DNA from 2 places in the Micromonospora sp. WMMA1949 genome. Region 2 is predicted to be linked to the other one. Evidence: predicted binding sites of a transcription regulator. Region 2 holds the regulator's gene; the other holds the start of a gene.
The links. The regulator HrcA, encoded in region 2, represses chaperone genes, less so after heat shock. The targets are predictions, from matches to a motif close to GGTTNGCACNCTCNNNNNGAGNGTGCNAACC.
Positions count from the first base shown of each region.

Region 1: a site for HrcA is predicted at 1,209-1,239, ahead of groES (co-chaperone GroES). Genes of this name have one in related genera too.

Region 1 covers NZ_JAPZBG010000001.1:3,440,566-3,448,893, forward strand. Annotated here, with positions in the region: gene O7607_RS16350 (THUMP-like domain-containing protein) at 1-1,117, opposite strand, end outside; gene groES (co-chaperone GroES) at 1,372-1,686, shown strand; gene groL (chaperonin GroEL) at 1,757-3,400, shown strand; gene O7607_RS16365 (sulfite oxidase) at 3,524-5,260, shown strand; gene O7607_RS16370 (WhiB family transcriptional regulator) at 5,498-5,881, opposite strand; gene O7607_RS16375 (response regulator transcription factor) at 6,134-6,946, shown strand; gene O7607_RS16380 (DUF5319 domain-containing protein) at 6,959-7,363, opposite strand; gene guaB (IMP dehydrogenase) at 7,561-8,328, shown strand, end outside.
Region 2 covers NZ_JAPZBG010000001.1:4,059,287-4,067,614, forward strand. Annotated here, with positions in the region: gene hemW (radical SAM family heme chaperone HemW) at 1-469, shown strand, start outside; gene O7607_RS19210 (DUF4870 domain-containing protein) at 509-1,156, opposite strand; gene hrcA (heat-inducible transcriptional repressor HrcA) at 1,389-2,411, shown strand; gene dnaJ (molecular chaperone DnaJ) at 2,485-3,630, shown strand; gene O7607_RS19225 (16S rRNA (uracil(1498)-N(3))-methyltransferase) at 3,632-4,366, shown strand; gene O7607_RS19230 (SDR family NAD(P)-dependent oxidoreductase) at 4,516-5,277, opposite strand; gene O7607_RS19235 (histidine triad nucleotide-binding protein) at 5,371-5,715, shown strand; gene O7607_RS19240 (serine hydrolase domain-containing protein) at 5,712-7,088, shown strand; gene O7607_RS19245 (PhoH family protein) at 7,220-8,278, shown strand; gene ybeY (rRNA maturation RNase YbeY) at 8,318-8,328, shown strand, end outside.

The DNA.
Region 1 (8,328 bases), 620 kb from region 2:
CCGGCTCCAGCGCCGACCCGCGCTTGCGGATCTCCACCCGGCCGACCCGCCGTTGCCGCAGCAGGGCGCGCAGCCGCTTCAGCGAGAACGGCAGCACGTCGGTGATCTCCAGGCAGCGGGCGAACGGGGTGGGCCGGGCCTGGTCGGCGTACAGGTAGGCGATCGACGGGTCGGCGAGCGTGGCGCCGAGGTCGGCGGCCAGCTCGGCGACCAGGTGGGCGCGTACCACCGCCGGGTCCGGGTCGTAGAGGAACCGCCGGACCGGTCCCACCGGCGCCTCGGCCGCGCCGGTGCCGGTGAGGTGATAGGAAGGGACCCTTTTACTACCGGAGGCGTTAAGAAGGGGCCCTTCCTTCTCGCGCAGCACTGTGGCGCGGCGGGGGACCTCGGCCAGCTCGCCGCACCAGAGCGCCGCCTCGACCAGGTCGCCGTCCACGCTCACCCACTCCGCCTCGGCGCCGGGCGGGATCAGCGCGTGGTCGAGCCCGGGCGCCACCTTCACCACCGTCCGCGGCACCCGCGCGGCCAGGCCGGTGACGAAGTCCCACGGCGGGGAGTAGGCGTTCGGGTCGAAGACGCGCCGCCCGGTGCCGGCCCGCCGCCGCGCCGGATCGCAGAACACCGCCTCGACAGGGCTCACGTCGAACTCCGTGGCGTCACCGCAGGAGACCGTCACCAGGTCGGCGAGCCCGGCCGCCTCGGCGTTCACGGCAGCCATCGCGGCGGTCAGCGGGTCGGCCTCCACCGCGTACACCCGGATGCCGGCGCGGGCCGCGGCGAGCGCGTCGGCCCCCAGGCCGCACCCCAGGTCGGCCAGCGTGGTCACGCCCGCGGCGCGCAGCCGTGCCGCGCGCCGGTCGGCGACCGCGCGGCGGGTGGCCTGCTCCAGCCCGGCCCGGGTGAGGAACATCCCGGCCGCCGCCGCGCCGAACTTGCCGGCCGCCCGGCGGCGCAGCTCCGCCTGGGTGAGTGCCGCCGCCGCGAGCCCGCCGGGGATGCCGGCCGAGCGCAGCGCGGCCGCCGCCGCCAGCGGGTCGCCGCCGGCCACCCGCTCGGCCGCGGCGAGCGCCGCCGACCCCTCGGGGGTACGCAGCACGGCGAGCTGGTCGAGATCCACGCGCTCATTCTCCCGGCCCGGTTCCGGCGCGACACGGAGGGCGACGCGTTGGCACTCTCCTTGACGGAGTGCTAGCCGAGGAATAACCTGCGATTAGCACTCTCACCCTGAGGGTGCCAACGCCCGAGCCTCGTGCCCGGGGGTTGAGCGCCAGGCGGACCGGCACCCGCGACGACGGCCCCGCCCGGTGGCATGTGGCAGATTGACGCTGGTCGGCGTGCCGGCCGGCAACGACACCAAGTACCCGGGAGGGTATGCCCGTGACTACCGCGACCAAGGTTGCGATCAAGCCGCTCGAGGACCGCATCGTGGTCCAGGCGAACGAGGCCGAGACCACCACCGCCTCGGGCATCGTGATCCCCGACACCGCCAAGGAGAAGCCGCAGGAGGGCACCGTCCTCGCTGTCGGCCCGGGCCGGATCGACGACAAGGGCAACCGCGTGCCGATCGACGTGAAGGTCGGCGACACCGTCCTCTACTCGAAGTACGGCGGCACCGAGGTCAAGTACGCCGGCGAGGAGTACCTGGTGCTCTCCGCCCGCGACGTCCTCGCGGTCATCGAGAAGTAAGCAACCGATCAGTGTCGTTGCCCCGGTCCGGCTCGCCGGGCCGGGGCAACGTCGCTTCGAAGGGATACTGATGGCGAAGATCCTCAGCTTCTCGGACGACGCCCGGCACCTGCTCGAGCACGGTGTCAACGCCCTCGCGGACGCGGTGAAGGTCACCCTCGGCCCGCGCGGGCGCAACGTCGTCCTGGACAAGAAGTTCGGTGCGCCCACGATCACCAACGACGGCGTGACCATCGCCAAGGAGATCGAGCTCACCAACCCGTACGAGAACCTCGGCGCGCAGCTGGTCAAGGAGGTGGCGACCAAGACCAACGACGTCGCCGGCGACGGGACCACCACCGCCACCGTGCTGGCCCAGGCGATGGTCCGCGAGGGCCTGCGCAACGTGGCCGCCGGCACCAACCCGACCGGCCTGAAGCGGGGCATCGACGCGGCGGCCGCCAAGGTCTCCGAGGCGCTGCTCGGCAAGGCCGTCGAGGTCGCCGGCAAGGAGTCGATCGCGCACGTCGCGACCGTCTCCGCGCAGGACGCCGCCATCGGCGAGCTGATCGCCGAGGCGATGGAGAAGGTCGGCCGCGACGGCGTCATCACCGTCGAGGAGGGCTCCGCGCTCGTCACCGAGCTGGAGGTGACCGAGGGTCTCCAGTTCGACAAGGGCTTCATCTCGCCGAACTTCGTCACCGACCTGGAGGCGCAGGAGGCGGTCCTGGAGGACCCGTACATCCTGATCACCACCCAGAAGATCTCGGCGATCGAGGAGCTGCTGCCGCTGCTGGAGAAGGTTCTCCAGAACAACAAGCCGCTGCTCATCGTCGCCGAGGACGTCGAGGGTCAGGCCCTGTCCACGCTCGTGGTCAACGCGCTGCGCAAGACCGTCAAGGTCTGCGCGGTCAAGGCCCCCGGCTTCGGCGACCGCCGCAAGGCGATGCTCCAGGACATGGCGATCCTGACCGGTGCCGAGCTGGTCGCCCCGGAGCTGGGCTACAAGCTCGACCAGGTCGGCCTGGAGGTGCTCGGCACCGCCCGCCGCGTCGTGGTCGACAAGGAGAACACCACCGTCGTCGACGGTGGCGGGCAGGCCGCCGAGGTCGCCGACCGGGTCGCGCAGATCCGCAAGGAGATCGAGGCCTCCGACTCCGACTGGGACCGGGAGAAGCTGGCCGAGCGGCTGGCGAAGCTTTCCGGCGGCATCGCCGTGATCAAGGTCGGCGCGGCCACCGAGGTCGAGATGAAGGAGCGCAAGCACCGCATCGAGGACGCCATCGCCGCGACCAAGGCCGCGGTCGAGGAGGGTACGGTCCCGGGCGGCGGCGCTGCCCTGGCCCAGATCCTGCCGGCGCTCGACGACGACCTGGGCTTCACCGGTGACGAGAAGGTCGGTGTCTCGATCGTGCGCAAGGCGCTCGTCGAGCCGCTGCGCTGGATCGCCCAGAACGCCGGCCACGACGGCTACGTGGTGGTGCAGAAGGTCGTCGGCCAGGACTGGGGCCACGGCCTCGACGCCGCCACCGGCGAGTACGTCGACCTGGCCAAGTCCGGCATCATCGACCCGGTGAAGGTGACCCGCAACGCGGTCAGCAACGCCGCGTCGATCGCCGGCCTGCTGCTCACCACCGAGAGCCTCGTGGTGGAGAAGCCGGCCGAGCCGGAGCCGGCCGCCGGTGGGCACGGCCACTCGCACGGCCACGGCCACCAGCACGGCCCGGGCTTCTGACCCGAGGAGTACGCCCGACGTCAGGGCACACCGCCGACCCGGTGGTGTGCCCTGACGCGTATGTCCTTACGGATCGCTGACGAGATTGGCAGCCGGCCCCGCGGGGCGACCAGACTGGATGCCGTGAGCACCCTTTCCCGCCGCCGCGCGGCGCCGGCCGGTGTCGTCGCCGCCGTGGTGGCACTCGGCACCGCCGAACCCGTGGCGGTCCTGACCGGTCCCCGGTCCGCTCCGCTCGTCGCCGTCGGTGGACTCGTCGTGGACCTGGTGCCCGAGCCGCTCAAGCAGTTCGCCATCGACGTCTTCGGCACGTACGACAAGATCGCCCTGCTGGTCGGTACGGCGCTGCTGCTGGTCGCCTTCGGGGCGCTGCTCGGCCTGGCGGCGGTCCGGCGCCTGGCGATCGGCCTGACCGGCGTCGCCGCGTTCACGGTGCTCGGCGTCGCCGCCGCGCTGACCCGGGCCGGCTCTGACGCGTTCGACGCGCTGCCCTCGCTGGTCGGGGGCGCACTGGGCGCGCTGACGCTGTGGGCGTTCGTGGCCGGTCCGCTGAGCGACGACCCGGCCCGGGGGCGGGCCGGGCGCGACCGGACCGACGCCGTGCGACGCGACCCGGCCGGGGCCGATCCGGCGAAGCACGCCGGGGCGGACCCGGCGGACGGCGAGCCGTCGTCCGCGCCGCCTCCGTCGTCCGCGCCGCCTCCGTCGTCCGCGCCGCCTCCGGCGGTTGCCGCGCTGGCCCGCGAAGGAGACGCGCCGGGCGGGTGGGAGCCGGTCCGGCACGACGACGACGCGGAGTCGCGTCGGCGGTTCCTGCGTGGCGCCGGGCTGCTGGCCGGAACGGCGGCGGTGGCCGGGCTGGGCGGGCACTGGCTGGCCGGAAGGCGTGGCGTGTCGGCGGCCCGGGAGGCGGTGACGCTGCCCGCCCCGGCCGCGCCCGCCCCGCAGGTGCCGGCCGGAGCGGACCTGTCGCTGCCCCGGCTCGCGCCGTACGTGACGCCGAACCGGGAGTTCTACCGGATCGACACGGCGCTTGTGGTGCCGCAGGTGGACCCGGTGACGTGGCGGCTGCGGATCCACGGGCGGGTGCGTAACCCGATCGAGCTGAGCTTCGACGACCTGCTGGCCCGCCCGATGGTCGAGCGGTACGTGACGCTCGCCTGCGTCTCCAACGAGGTGGGCGGCGACCTGATCGGCAACGCGCGCTGGCTCGGCGTACCGATCAAGGAACTGCTCGACGAGGCCGACCCGCTCGACGGCGCGGACCAGGTGGTCGGCCGCGCGGTCGACGGCTGGACCTGCGGCACGCCGACATCGGTGCTGCGCGACGGGCGGGACGCGCTGCTCGCGGTCGGCATGAACGGCGAGCCGCTGCCGATCCAGCACGGCTTCCCGGTGCGGATGGTGGTGCCCGGCCTCTACGGGTACGTGTCGGCCTGCAAGTGGCTCACCGAGTTGGAGCTGACCAGCTTCGCCGACTTCGACGCGTACTGGGTGCCGCGCGGCTGGTCCGCGCAGGGCCCGATCAAGACGCAGTCCCGGATCGACACGCCCCGGCCCCGCAGCCGCCCGTCGGCCGGGCCGGTGACGGTGGCCGGTGTGGCGTGGGCGCAGCATCGCGGCATCAGCCGTGTCGAGGTACGCGTCGACGGCGGCCCCTGGCAGGAGGCGACGCTCGCCCCGGCGGTGTCGGCGGACACCTGGGTGCAGTGGTCCTGGCGGTGGGACGCGACGCCGGGCGAGCACACGCTCCAGGTGCGGGCGACCGACACCACGGGCGAGACGCAGACGGAACAGCGCGCCCCGGTCGCCCCCGACGGCGCAACGGGATGGCACACGGTCAGGGTCACAGTCGCCTGACCCGCAGACCGCACCCTCCTGAGTCGGGCCGTGTCCCCGCTCCTCGGCGCCTCCGCAAGAGATCTTGGTAGGAAACGGCCCCTATAGGGGCGTAAAGCTTCCAAGATCTATGGGTGTCCTAGCGACTGGAACGCTGATCCTGGTATTCGAAACGGATGGCCGGCGGATGCCCCCGGGGCCACGACACGACGCCGCGCCCCGGGGTCCGGGGCGCGGCGTCGAGGATCGTGAACCGGGTCAGGCGACCTTGCGCTGGTCCGGCACGGCGGTGTTGTGCGGCCGGCCGAGGCGGGCCTCCAGCCGGGCAATGTCCACCCGGGTCTGCCGGCGGTCGGCCAGGTCCTCCCAGCCGAGTGCGAGCAGCCGCAGCCGCTCGGACTCGCTGAACCCGCCCCAGACGCCGTACGGCTCGCGCACGGAGAGCGCGTGGGCGGCGCACTCGGCGCGTACCGGGCAGGCGCGGCAGACCGACTTGGCGCTCGTCTCGCGGCGCATCCGGGAGGAGCCGCGCTCGCCGTCGGGGTGGAAGAACTGCGCGCTGTCGCGGCCACGGCAGGCTCCGAGCCGCTGCCAGTCCCAGAGCTCGTCGATCGGTCCAGGCAGCCTACGTACGTTCGACATCAGCACCCCTCCTCCCGCGCGGCACCGCGGAGAATGTTCGTTGCCAGCTACCGGGCGGCGGTCCGCGCGGGATGCCGGTTCCGGATGAACCCCTCGGTACCCGAGCGGTCCGCGCCTCACACATCTGTGATCGAAAACCTCGGACACTCGGCGGCATATGCCCCATCTGTCGGAAAAGTTCGGATGATTGCCCGGAACCCCCTCCCGACCCCACCTCCGCATGGTCTGCTCTGAGTCGGAGAGGAGACCACTGTGCGTAGTGTTCTTGTGTGCGTTCGGACACCATTGGCGGCCCAGCATCTGACCTCCGCGGCGGCGCGGCTCGGGCTGTCCGGCGTCGTCCGGACGGCCGTCTCCGACCCGGAGGTGATGTTGCGGCTCGCCGAGCGTCCGGTGGACGTGGTGCTCGCCGACACCGCGCTGACCCGCCCGGACAGCGCCGGCTTCGTCCGGCGGGTGCTGGCCCGCGCCCCGCAGGCCGCGGTGCTGCTGCTCGGCGCCGAGGAGTCGGAGTCGGCAGCGGCCACCATCAGCGCCGGTGCGCGCGGCCTGATCCAGAACGCCGACCACGACCTGACCAGCGCGGTGGCCAAGGCGCTGCTGCTGCTCTCCGCCCCCGGGCGGAGCAACAGGCACCGGGTGGCGGACACCGCCCGGGACGCGGCGGCGGTGGGCGGACCGACCCGGTCGGCGGGGCGTACCCAGGGTGGGCCCGGCTGGCCGGCGACGGCGCCGGTGGACGCGGCGGGCCTGCCCACAGTGGTGCCGGTGCAGCGGGGTGAGGACCCGGACGACCCGGCGGCGGCCGACGGCGCGGAGGCACCCCGGGCCGGTGCGGCCCAGCGGCCGGCGCGGGCGCCGCGCAGCGCGATCGGGCTGACCGAGCGGGAGCTTCAGGTGCTGCTCGGCATGGCCGAGGGCAAGAGCAACGCGGAGATCGGACGGGAGCTGTTCGTCTCCGAGGACACGGTCAAGACGCACGCCCGGCGGCTGTTCCGCAAGCTCGGCGCGCGCGACCGGGCGCACGCCGTGGCGGCCGGATTCCGGGCCGGCCTGGTGGCCTGACCCGCGCGGGGATCACTCCTGCGCGGTGTCGTCGGTGCCCTCGGTGAGCGTGTCGTGCACGCCGTCGGCGTAGCCGCGGGCGTAGTCCCAGCTCACGTAGTGGTCCGGGTCGGGGTCGTAGGCCGGTTCGTGCACCCGGGGGCGCCCCGAGTTGAGCAGGTGGCGCAGGTTGCCGCGCAGCAGGTCCCAGTCGAAGTAGTGCGGCTCGCGGCAGTCCTCGCACTCGATCACCAGGCCGCGCACGCCGATCGGCTGGAGCAACGCCTGGTAGATCTCCAGATCGGCGAGATCCTCCAGGACGTCCTGACGCTCGACCTCGGTCAGCGGGTCGAGCGCGTCGTCGTCGCCGGGATCGTGCAGGCCGGCAGCCGGATCGGCCGGGTCGCCGTTGAACGGGTCGATGGGCTCGTCGTGCACCCCCTCACCGTAGACCCCGAGCCGCCGGAAAGCCCGCCCCAGCCCGTGCTGTGGCCCGGCCTACCCTCGGGCCCGCCGCTGCCCGGGCGCGGACGGGTAGGTGGGTACGATGAGGCGACGCGCCGTCACCCGGCGCCTGCCGGTGCCCCCGCGCGCCGCCTCGCTGCAGCCCGTTCGACCAGCTCAGGGGAGCAATCGTGGAGAATTCGCCCAGCACCGAGATTCCGGCCGGCGCCGACGGCGGGGAGCTGGGTGGCCATCTGCCCGAGCTGCCGGCCGGTTCGGCCCGCGTGGTGCCGCTCGGGCTGACCTTCGACGACGTGCTGCTCCAGCCGGGCGAGTCGGACGTCGTGCCCAGCCGCGTCAACACCCGCACCCGCCTCACCCGCAACATCGAGCTGACCGTGCCGCTGCTGTCCAGCGCGATGGACACGGTCACCGAGGCGCGGATGGCGATCGCCATGGCCCGCCAGGGCGGCATCGGCGTGCTGCACCGCAACCTCTCCGTCGAGGACCAGGCGCTCCAGGTCGACCTGGTGAAGCGCTCCGAGTCCGGCATGATCACCAACCCGGTGACCGCCAGCCCGGAGGACACGCTGCGCGAGGTCGACGCGCTCTGCGGGCGCTACCGCATCTCCGGCGTCCCGGTCGTGGACGGCCAGGGCCAGCTGGTCGGCATCGTCACCAACCGCGACATGCGGTTCGTCTCCGACCCGGCCACGCCGGTGCGCGAGATCATGACCCGCACCCCGCTGATCACCGCGCCGGTCGGCGTGAGCAAGGACGACGCGCTCGGCCTGCTGCGCCAGCACAAGATCGAGAAGCTGCCGATCGTGGACGCGGGCGGCAAGCTGCGCGGCCTGATCACGGTCAAGGACTTCACCAAGAGCGAGCAGTACCCGAACGCCACCAAGGACGACGCGGGCCGGCTCCGGGTCGCCGCCGCCGTCGGCGTGGGCGAGGAC
Region 2 (8,328 bases):
CCGCTACCTGGCCGCGGAGGCCGCGCTCGGCGAGGCCGGATTCTCCTGGTACGAGGTGTCGAACTGGGCCCGCTCGTCGGCGGCGGCGTGCCGGCACAACCTGCTCTACTGGACCGGCGCCGACTGGTGGGGCCTGGGCCCGGGGGCGCACAGCCACGTCGGCGGCGTGCGCTGGTGGAACGTCAAGCACCCGAGCGCGTACGCGGCACGGCTGGCCGAGGGCGCCTCGCCCGCGCTGGCCCGGGAGCGGCTCACTCCGGACGAGCAGCACATGGAGGACGTGATGCTGCGGGTGCGGCTCGCCTCCGGGCTGCCGCTGGACGTGCTGGACGAGCCCGGCCGGGCGGGCGCCGAGCGGGCCCGGGACGCCGGGCTGCTCGACGCCGGGGCGTACGCGCGAGGGCTCGTGGTGCTGACGCTGCGCGGCCGGCTGCTGGCCGACGCGGTGGTACGCGACCTGCTGCCGTGACCGGCACCGGCCGGCCGCCCCCTCGGCCGGCCGGCGGTGTCACTTGATGAAGTTGTAGGTCATCGGGTAGCGGTAGAGCACACCCTCGTTGGCCTTGATCCCGCCGATGATCCCGAAGATCAGCGGCACCAGCCAGACCAGCATCGGGACGAAGAACAGGATCCCGCAGGAGATCACCGTGATCACCCAGGCGAGCACGCTGGCGATGGTCCAGGTGATCTGGAAGTTCAACGCCGCGACCGCGTGGGCGCGGACCGTCGGCGACTGCTGACCGCGGGTCATCATCGCGATCAGCGGGGCGACCCAGCCGAGCAGGCCGCCGCCGACGATGACACCCGCGGCGCCACCGAAGTGCGCCACCAGGGCCCACGTCTTCTCGTCGTTGTTGGCGTACGAGGCCGGGCCGTACCCGCCACCGGCGGGGTAACCGGCGCCGTAGCCGGGCGCTCCGCCCGGCGGGGGGTAACCACCGGGGGGCGGGTAGCCGCCCGGCGGAGGCTGGCCACCCGGCGGCGGGTAGCCGCCCGGAGGCGGATAGTCACCGGGCGGGGGATAGCCGCCGGCGCCCGGGGCCCCGGACAGTGGAGCGGTGGGCGGTTCGCTGCCCGGCGACGAGCCGTAGGGCGCCGACGGGTCGGGCTGGGGGCCGGAGTCCCCTGCCCCGGGTGGGCGAGGAGGTTCAGTCATGGTCGCCACGGTAGGGGCACCGGGCAACTGGCACCAGAGCGACACAGACCGACGATGACCGGCTGTTCGGCCCTGGTGGGCCGGGTTGTGTGGCGGGCCGCACCCCAGGTCCGTCAGGCGATCATCGCGTCGGCGGGGGTGCCGACGTAGACTGGCACTCGCTACAGTCGAGTGCCAGCCGCCCGGCGGATGTCGCGTGCCGGCCCGGCCGAGGTGCGTCAGGAGGTGGGGAATGGGTCTCGACGACCGCAAACTCGCCGTGCTGCGCGCGATCGTCGAGGACTACGTCGCCACGCAGGAGCCGGTCGGCAGCAAGGCTCTGGTCGAGCGGCACCAGCTCGGCGTCTCGCCGGCCACCGTTCGCAACGACATGGCGGTGCTGGAGGAGGAGGGCTACATCCGGCAGCCGCACACCAGTGCCGGCCGGGTGCCCACCGACCGCGGCTACCGCCTCTTCGTCGACCGCCTGTCCCGGGTCAAGCCGCTCAGCCCGGCCGAGCGCCGGGCGATCGAACGCTTCCTGGTCGGCGCCGTCGACCTGGACGACGTGGTGCACCGTACGGTCCGGCTGCTCGCCCAGCTCACCCGGCAGGTCGCCGTGGTGCAGTACCCGAGCCTGGCCCGCTCCAAGGTGCGCCACCTGGAGCTGGTGCCGATCTCCACCACCCGGCTGATGGTCGTCATGATCGCCGACACCGGCCGGGTCGAGCAGCGGCTGGTCGAGCTGCCCGCCCCGGTGCCCGCCGACGACGTGACCGACCTGCGCCGGCTGGTGAACGAGAAGCTCGTCGGCAGCCAGCTCGCCGAGACGCCACCGCTGGTGCAGGCGCTCGTCGACGAGTCGGCGCCGCACCTGCGCCCGGCCATGACCACGCTGTCCACCGTGCTGCTCGAGACGCTGGTGGAGCGGCACGAGGAGCGCCTCGCGCTGGCCGGCCAGGCCAACCTCACCCGGGGCGGCCTGCTCGACTTCCAGGGCTCGCTGCGTCCCATCCTGGAGGCGCTCGAAGAAGAGGTCGTGCTGCTCAAGCTGATCGGCGAGACCGAGCCGAGCACCACCCGGGTGCTCATCGGTGACGAGAACGAATTCGACAACCTGCGGGCCGCCTCGGTGGTCAGCACCGGCTACGGACCGGGCAGCACGATCGTCGGTGGACTCGGCGTGCTCGGGCCGACCCGGATGGACTACCCCGGCAATATCGCCATGGTGAGGGCCGTGGCACGCTACGTGGGCGAACTGCTGGCCCAGAACTGACCAGTCAGGGCCGACGGCCGGTTCCGGCCGACGACCGGAGCGACGCGAGACGAACATGAGGACACCTAACGCAGTGGCCAGGGACTACTACGGCATTCTCGGCGTGAGCCGGGACGCCTCCGACGACGAGATCAAGCGCGCCTACCGCAAGCTGGCGCGGCAGTTCCACCCGGACGTCAATCCGGACCCGGAGGCCCAGGAGAAGTTCAAGGACATCAACGCCGCGTACGAGGTCCTCTCGGACGACCGGAAGCGGCAGATCGTCGACCTGGGCGGCGACCCGCTCGCCCCGGGCGGCGGTGGCATGGGCGGCCCGGGCGGGCCCGGCGGCGCCGGTCCGTTCGTCGGCTTCCAGGACATCATGGACGCGTTCTTCGGCGGCGCCGCGGGCGGCAGCCGGGGCCCGCGGCCGCGTACCCGCCCCGGCGCGGACGCGATCCTGCGCCTGGAGCTGGACCTCAACGAGACCGCGTTCGGCGTCGAGGCGCCGATCACCGTCGACACCGCAGTGCTCTGCACCACCTGCTCCGGCGCCGGCACCGCCGCCGGCACCCACCTGGCCACCTGCGAGGCGTGCGGCGGCCGGGGCGAGGTGCAGTCGGTGCAGCGGACGTTCCTCGGTCAGGTCGTCTCCGCCCGGCCGTGCACCGTCTGCCAGGGCTACGGCACCACCATCCCGCACCCCTGCCCGACCTGCGCCGGTGACGGCCGGGTGCGCACCCGCCGCTCGCTCACCGTCAAGATCCCCGCCGGGGTCGAGGACGGCATGCGGATCCGCCTGGCCCAGCAGGGCGAGGTCGGCCCGGGTGGCGGCACCGCCGGTGACCTCTACGTGGAGATCCACGAGCGGCCGCATGACGTGTACTCCCGCAAGGGCGACGACCTGCACTGCCGGGTGACCGTGCCGATGACCGCCGCCGCGCTCGGCACCCGGCTGACCATCAAGACGCTGGACAGCGAGGAAGCTGTCGACGTCAAGCCCGGCACCCAGCCCGGCAGCACGCTGCGGCTGCGCGCCCGGGGCGTACCGCACCTGCGCGGCACCGGCCGGGGTGACCTCTATGTGCACCTGGACGTGCGTACCCCGACCAAGCTCGACGCCGACCAGGAGCGGATGCTGCGCGACTTCGCCAAGACCCGCGGCGAGGAGGTCGCCGAGCTGACCAAGCAGGGCGGCTTCTTCTCCCGGATGCGCGACGCGTTCAACGGGCACGCCTGAGGTGTCCGCGCCGCTGTTCCTGGTCGAGGCGCTGCCCACCGGTGACACGCTGACGCTGGACGGCCCGGAGGGCCACCACGCGGCCACCGTGCAGCGGTTGCGCGCCGGCGAGGAGCTGCTGCTCGCCGACGGCCGGGGCGGCACCGCCGCCGCGGTGGTCACCGCCGTCGGCCGTGGCACGCTCGACCTGCGGGTCACCAGCCGGGGGTACGCGGACGCGCCGGTACCCCGGCTCGTCGTGGTGCAGGGCATCGCCAAGGGCGACCGGGGTGAACTCGCCGTGCAGGCGATGACCGAGGTCGGGGTGGACGAGATCGTGCCCTGGGCGGCGTCCCGCTCGGTGGCGCAGTGGCGCGGCGAGCGGGGCGAACGGGCCCGGCAGAAGTGGGTCGCCACCGCCCGGGAGGCGGCCAAGCAGGCCCGCCGCCCGTGGCTGCCGGTGGTGGCCGGCGCCCCGGACGAGTCCACCGCGACGGTGGCCCGCCGGATCGCGGGCGCGGCCGGCGCGTACGTGCTGCACGAGGGCGCGCAGGACCGGCTGACCACAGTCGACCTGCCGGCCGCCGGGGAGATCGTGCTGGTGGTCGGCCCGGAGGGCGGCATCGCCGACCACGAGCTGGCCACCTTCGCCGAGGCGGGCGCCCGCACGGTCCGCCTGGGCCCGTCGGTCCTGCGCACGTCCACAGCAGGCGTGGCAGCCCTGACAGTCCTGGCCACCCGCCTGACCCACTGGTAACCCGCGCCCGCGTTCTCTCCCCGCGCGCCCTCCGCGCTCTCCCCGCGCTCTCCCCGCGTGCGTCGATCTTGCGGTTTCGGCCCGTGCTGCGCCCTTTTTGTGGTGCTTCGTCAGGGCCGAAAGCGCAAGATCGCGGGGGAGGGGCGGGGTCAGGAGCGGAGGTAGGAGGCGCCGTTCAGGTCGATGATTGTTCCCGCGGCCCACTCGGCCTCGGGGCTCGCCAGCCAGTGCACCGCCGCCGCGATCTCCTCCGGCCGGGCCACCCGGTGGAACGGGGACTGGGCGCGTACCGCCTCGCCCCGCTCGCTCTTGAGGTGCTCGTTCGTCATGTCGGTCTCGACGAAGCCGGGCGCCACGCAGGCCACCCCGATGCCGTACGGCGCCAGGGCCACCGCCAGCGACTGGGCCATCGCGTTCATCCCGGCCTTGCTCGCCCCGTACGCCGGGTTGGCCGGCTCGCCCCGGAACGCGCCCCGGGACGACACGTTCACGATCCGGCCCCCGCGTTCGCGCATGTGCTGCGCGGCGCACCAGGCCGCGTTCGCGGCGCCGACCAGGTTGGTGTCCAGCACCTCCCGCCACCGCGCCCGCCACTGCTCGTAGCTGCTCTCGAAGACCGGGTGCGGGGGATCGGCCGGCCCGAACACGCCCGCGTTGTTCACCAGCACGTCGAGGCCGCCGAGCCGCTGGGCCGCCTCGTCCACCATGGCGCGTACCGCGTCGGGGTCGGCCAGGTCGGCGCGTACCACCACGTGCCCGTCGCCGGGCAGTTCGGCGCGCAGCCGCTCGGCCAGGTCGGCCGAGTCCCGGTGATGGATCGCCACCCGGTCCCCACCCGCGGCGAACGCCCGCGCCACCGCCCGCCCGATGCCCCGCGAGGCCCCCGTCACCAGCACCGATCGTCCCGACATGGCGGCCATCCTGCCGCACCGGGCCGAGGCGTTAAGAAGGGACCCTTCCCCTACCGGAGGCGTTAAGAAGGGGCCCTTCCTTACACTGCTGCGATGGACTGCCTCTTCTGCCGGATCGTCGCCGGGGAGATTCCCGCCACCATCGTCCGCGAGACCGCCACCACCCTGGCCTTCCGGGATATCGACCCGAAGGCGCCCACCCACGTGCTGGTGATCCCGAAGGAGCACTACGCGGACGTGGCCACGCTGGCCCAGGGCGCGCCCGAACTGGCCGGCGAGGTGCTCCAGACCGCCGCCGTGGTCGCGGAGGAGGAGGGCCTGACCGTGGACGGGTTCCGGCTGATGTTCAACACCGGCCCGTACGGCGGCCAGGAGGTCTTCCACGTGCACGCGCACCTGCTCGGCGGCGCGCCGCTTGGCCCGATGCTCTGCCGATGACTGACGTCTCCGACCGGCTCGCCCGGATGGTGCGCCAGGCGCAGGCCACCGGGCGGATCCCGGCGGTGTCGGCCGCCCTGCACCGGGCCGACCGGCCGCTCTGGACCTGCACCGTGGGCGACACGGGCAACGACAGCCCGCTCGGGCCGGAGACGGTTTTCCGGATCGGCTCGGTCACCAAGACCTTCACCGCGGTGCTCGTCATGCAGTGCCGCGACGACGGCCTGCTCGACCTGGACGACCCGATCGGGCGGCACCTCGACCTGCCCGCGCACGGCGACGCGACGGTACGCCGGCTGCTGTCGCACACGGCCGGCATGCAGCGCGAGCCGCACGGCGACGTGTGGGACAGCCTGCGCGCCCCGGCCGTCGACGAGATGCTGGCGGACCTGGCCCGGGTCGAGCGGGTGCTGCCCACCGGCCGGCGCTTCCACTACTCCAACCTCGGTCTGGCGCTGCTCGGCGAGGCGGTCGCCCGGCTGCGCGGCGGCACCTGGGCCGAGGTGCTGGCCGACCGGGTGCTCGGCCCGCTCGGGCTGACCGCCACCGGCCCGCACCCGACCGAGCGCGCCGCGACCGGGTTCCTGGTCGACGCGTACTCCGACGAGGCCCACCCGGAACCGCCCGCCGACTTCGGCGCGGTGGCCCCCGCCGCGCAGCTCTGGAGCACCGCGACGGACATGGCCCGCTGGGCCGCGTTCCTGGCCGACCCGGCGGCGGTGGACCCGGACGGCGCGGTGCTCGCCGCGACGACGGTCGAGGAGATGCGCTGGCCGCTCACGCCCACCGACGAGTCGGTCTGGTCGGCGGGCTTCGGGCTGGGCCTGATCCTGATCCCGCAGCCGGAGCGGGTGACACACGTGGGCCACGACGGCGCGATGCCCGGCTTCCTCGCCGCCGTGTACGGGCGGCGCGGCGGGCAGGGCACCGCCGGGGCGACGGGCGCCGCCGTGCTCGGCTCGTCCGGCACCGGCGCGGAGGTGTTCGACCTGGTACACCGGCTGCTGGCCGCCGCCGCCGAGCACGACCCCGCGGAGATCGAGCCGTGGCGTCCCGGCCCGCCCGCGCCGGACCATCTGCGCGGCGTGCTGGGCCGCTGGTGGGGCGAGGGTTTCGAGTACGTCTTCTCCTGGCACGACGGGACGCTGCGGGCGCGTGGCGCGGACGACCCGGCCGGGAAGCCGCCCGCCGTTTTCGCGCCGCTGCCGGACCGGCCGGACGTGTTCCGCACGGTCTCCGGCCGCGAGGCGGGGGAGTTGCTGCGGCTGACCCGCGACGAGCGCGGCGTGGTGGTCCGGATGCACTGGGCGACCTACCGTTTCACCCGCACCCAGGAGACCTTCGACGGGTACGACTTCCGCGCCGGCGGCTGACCGCCGGCCACCCGAAATGGGCGCGGTGCGTACGGTGCCGACCCGATACGATGGAGGGGTACGCCGCGCCAGCAGGGCCCGGCGCCCGAGAAGCGGAGAGCAGGTGGCGCAGGGCCCGACGGGCCCGACCTATGACCGGCACCCCACCTCCCGGCACGCCGCGTGTGCAGACCAGGATCACGGTCGGAGACCAGAAGATCATGGTGAACCTGCTCGGCGCGGGCGACGAGATCCTGCGGCTCGTCGAGCGCTCGATCGACAGTGACGTCCACGTCCGCGGCAACGAGATCACCATCACCGGCGCCCCCGCCGACAACGCCCTCGCCGAGCGCCTCTTCAGCGAGCTGCTCGAACTGATCGAGAAAGGCGAGACCCTGACCACAGACGCGGTACGGCGTACCGTCGGCATGCTCGAGCAGGGCGGCAGCGAGCGGCCCGCCGAGGTGCTGACCCTCAACATCCTCTCCCGGCGCGGCCGCACCATCCGTCCCAAGACGCTGGGGCAGAAGAAGTACGTCGACGCGATCGACGCCCACACCATCGTCTTCGGCATCGGCCCGGCGGGTACCGGCAAGACGTACCTGGCGATGGCGAAGGCCGTCCAGGCGCTCCAGGCCAAGCAGGTCAACCGGATCATCCTGACCCGGCCGGCGGTCGAGGCGGGCGAGCGGCTGGGCTTCCTGCCCGGCACCCTGAACGAGAAGATCGACCCCTACCTGCGCCCGCTCTACGACGCGCTGCACGACATGCTCGACCCGGAGACCATCCCGAAGCTGATGGCCGCCGGGACGATCGAGGTCGCGCCGCTGGCATACATGCGCGGAAGAACCCTTAATGACGCGTTCATCATCCTGGACGAGGCGCAGAACACCACGCCCGAGCAGATGAAGATGTTCCTCACCCGGCTCGGCTTCGGCTCCAAGATCGTCGTCACCGGTGACGTCACCCAGGTGGACCTTCCCGGCGGGACGACGAGCGGCCTGCGAGTGGTCCGGGAGATCCTGAACAACGTCGAGGACGTGCACTTCGCCCAGCTCTCCAGCTCCGACGTGGTGCGTCACAAGCTGGTGGGCGAGATCGTCGACGCGTACGCCCGCTGGGACGCCGAGCGGGAGAACCAGCAGGCGCAGAGCGTGCACGCCGTACCGGGGCGGACCGCCCAGGGCGGCCGGGCCGGCCGGCGCCGCTGACCGGCCGGCGGAAGCCGTCACATCATCAGAGGAAGACAGTTGTCCATCGA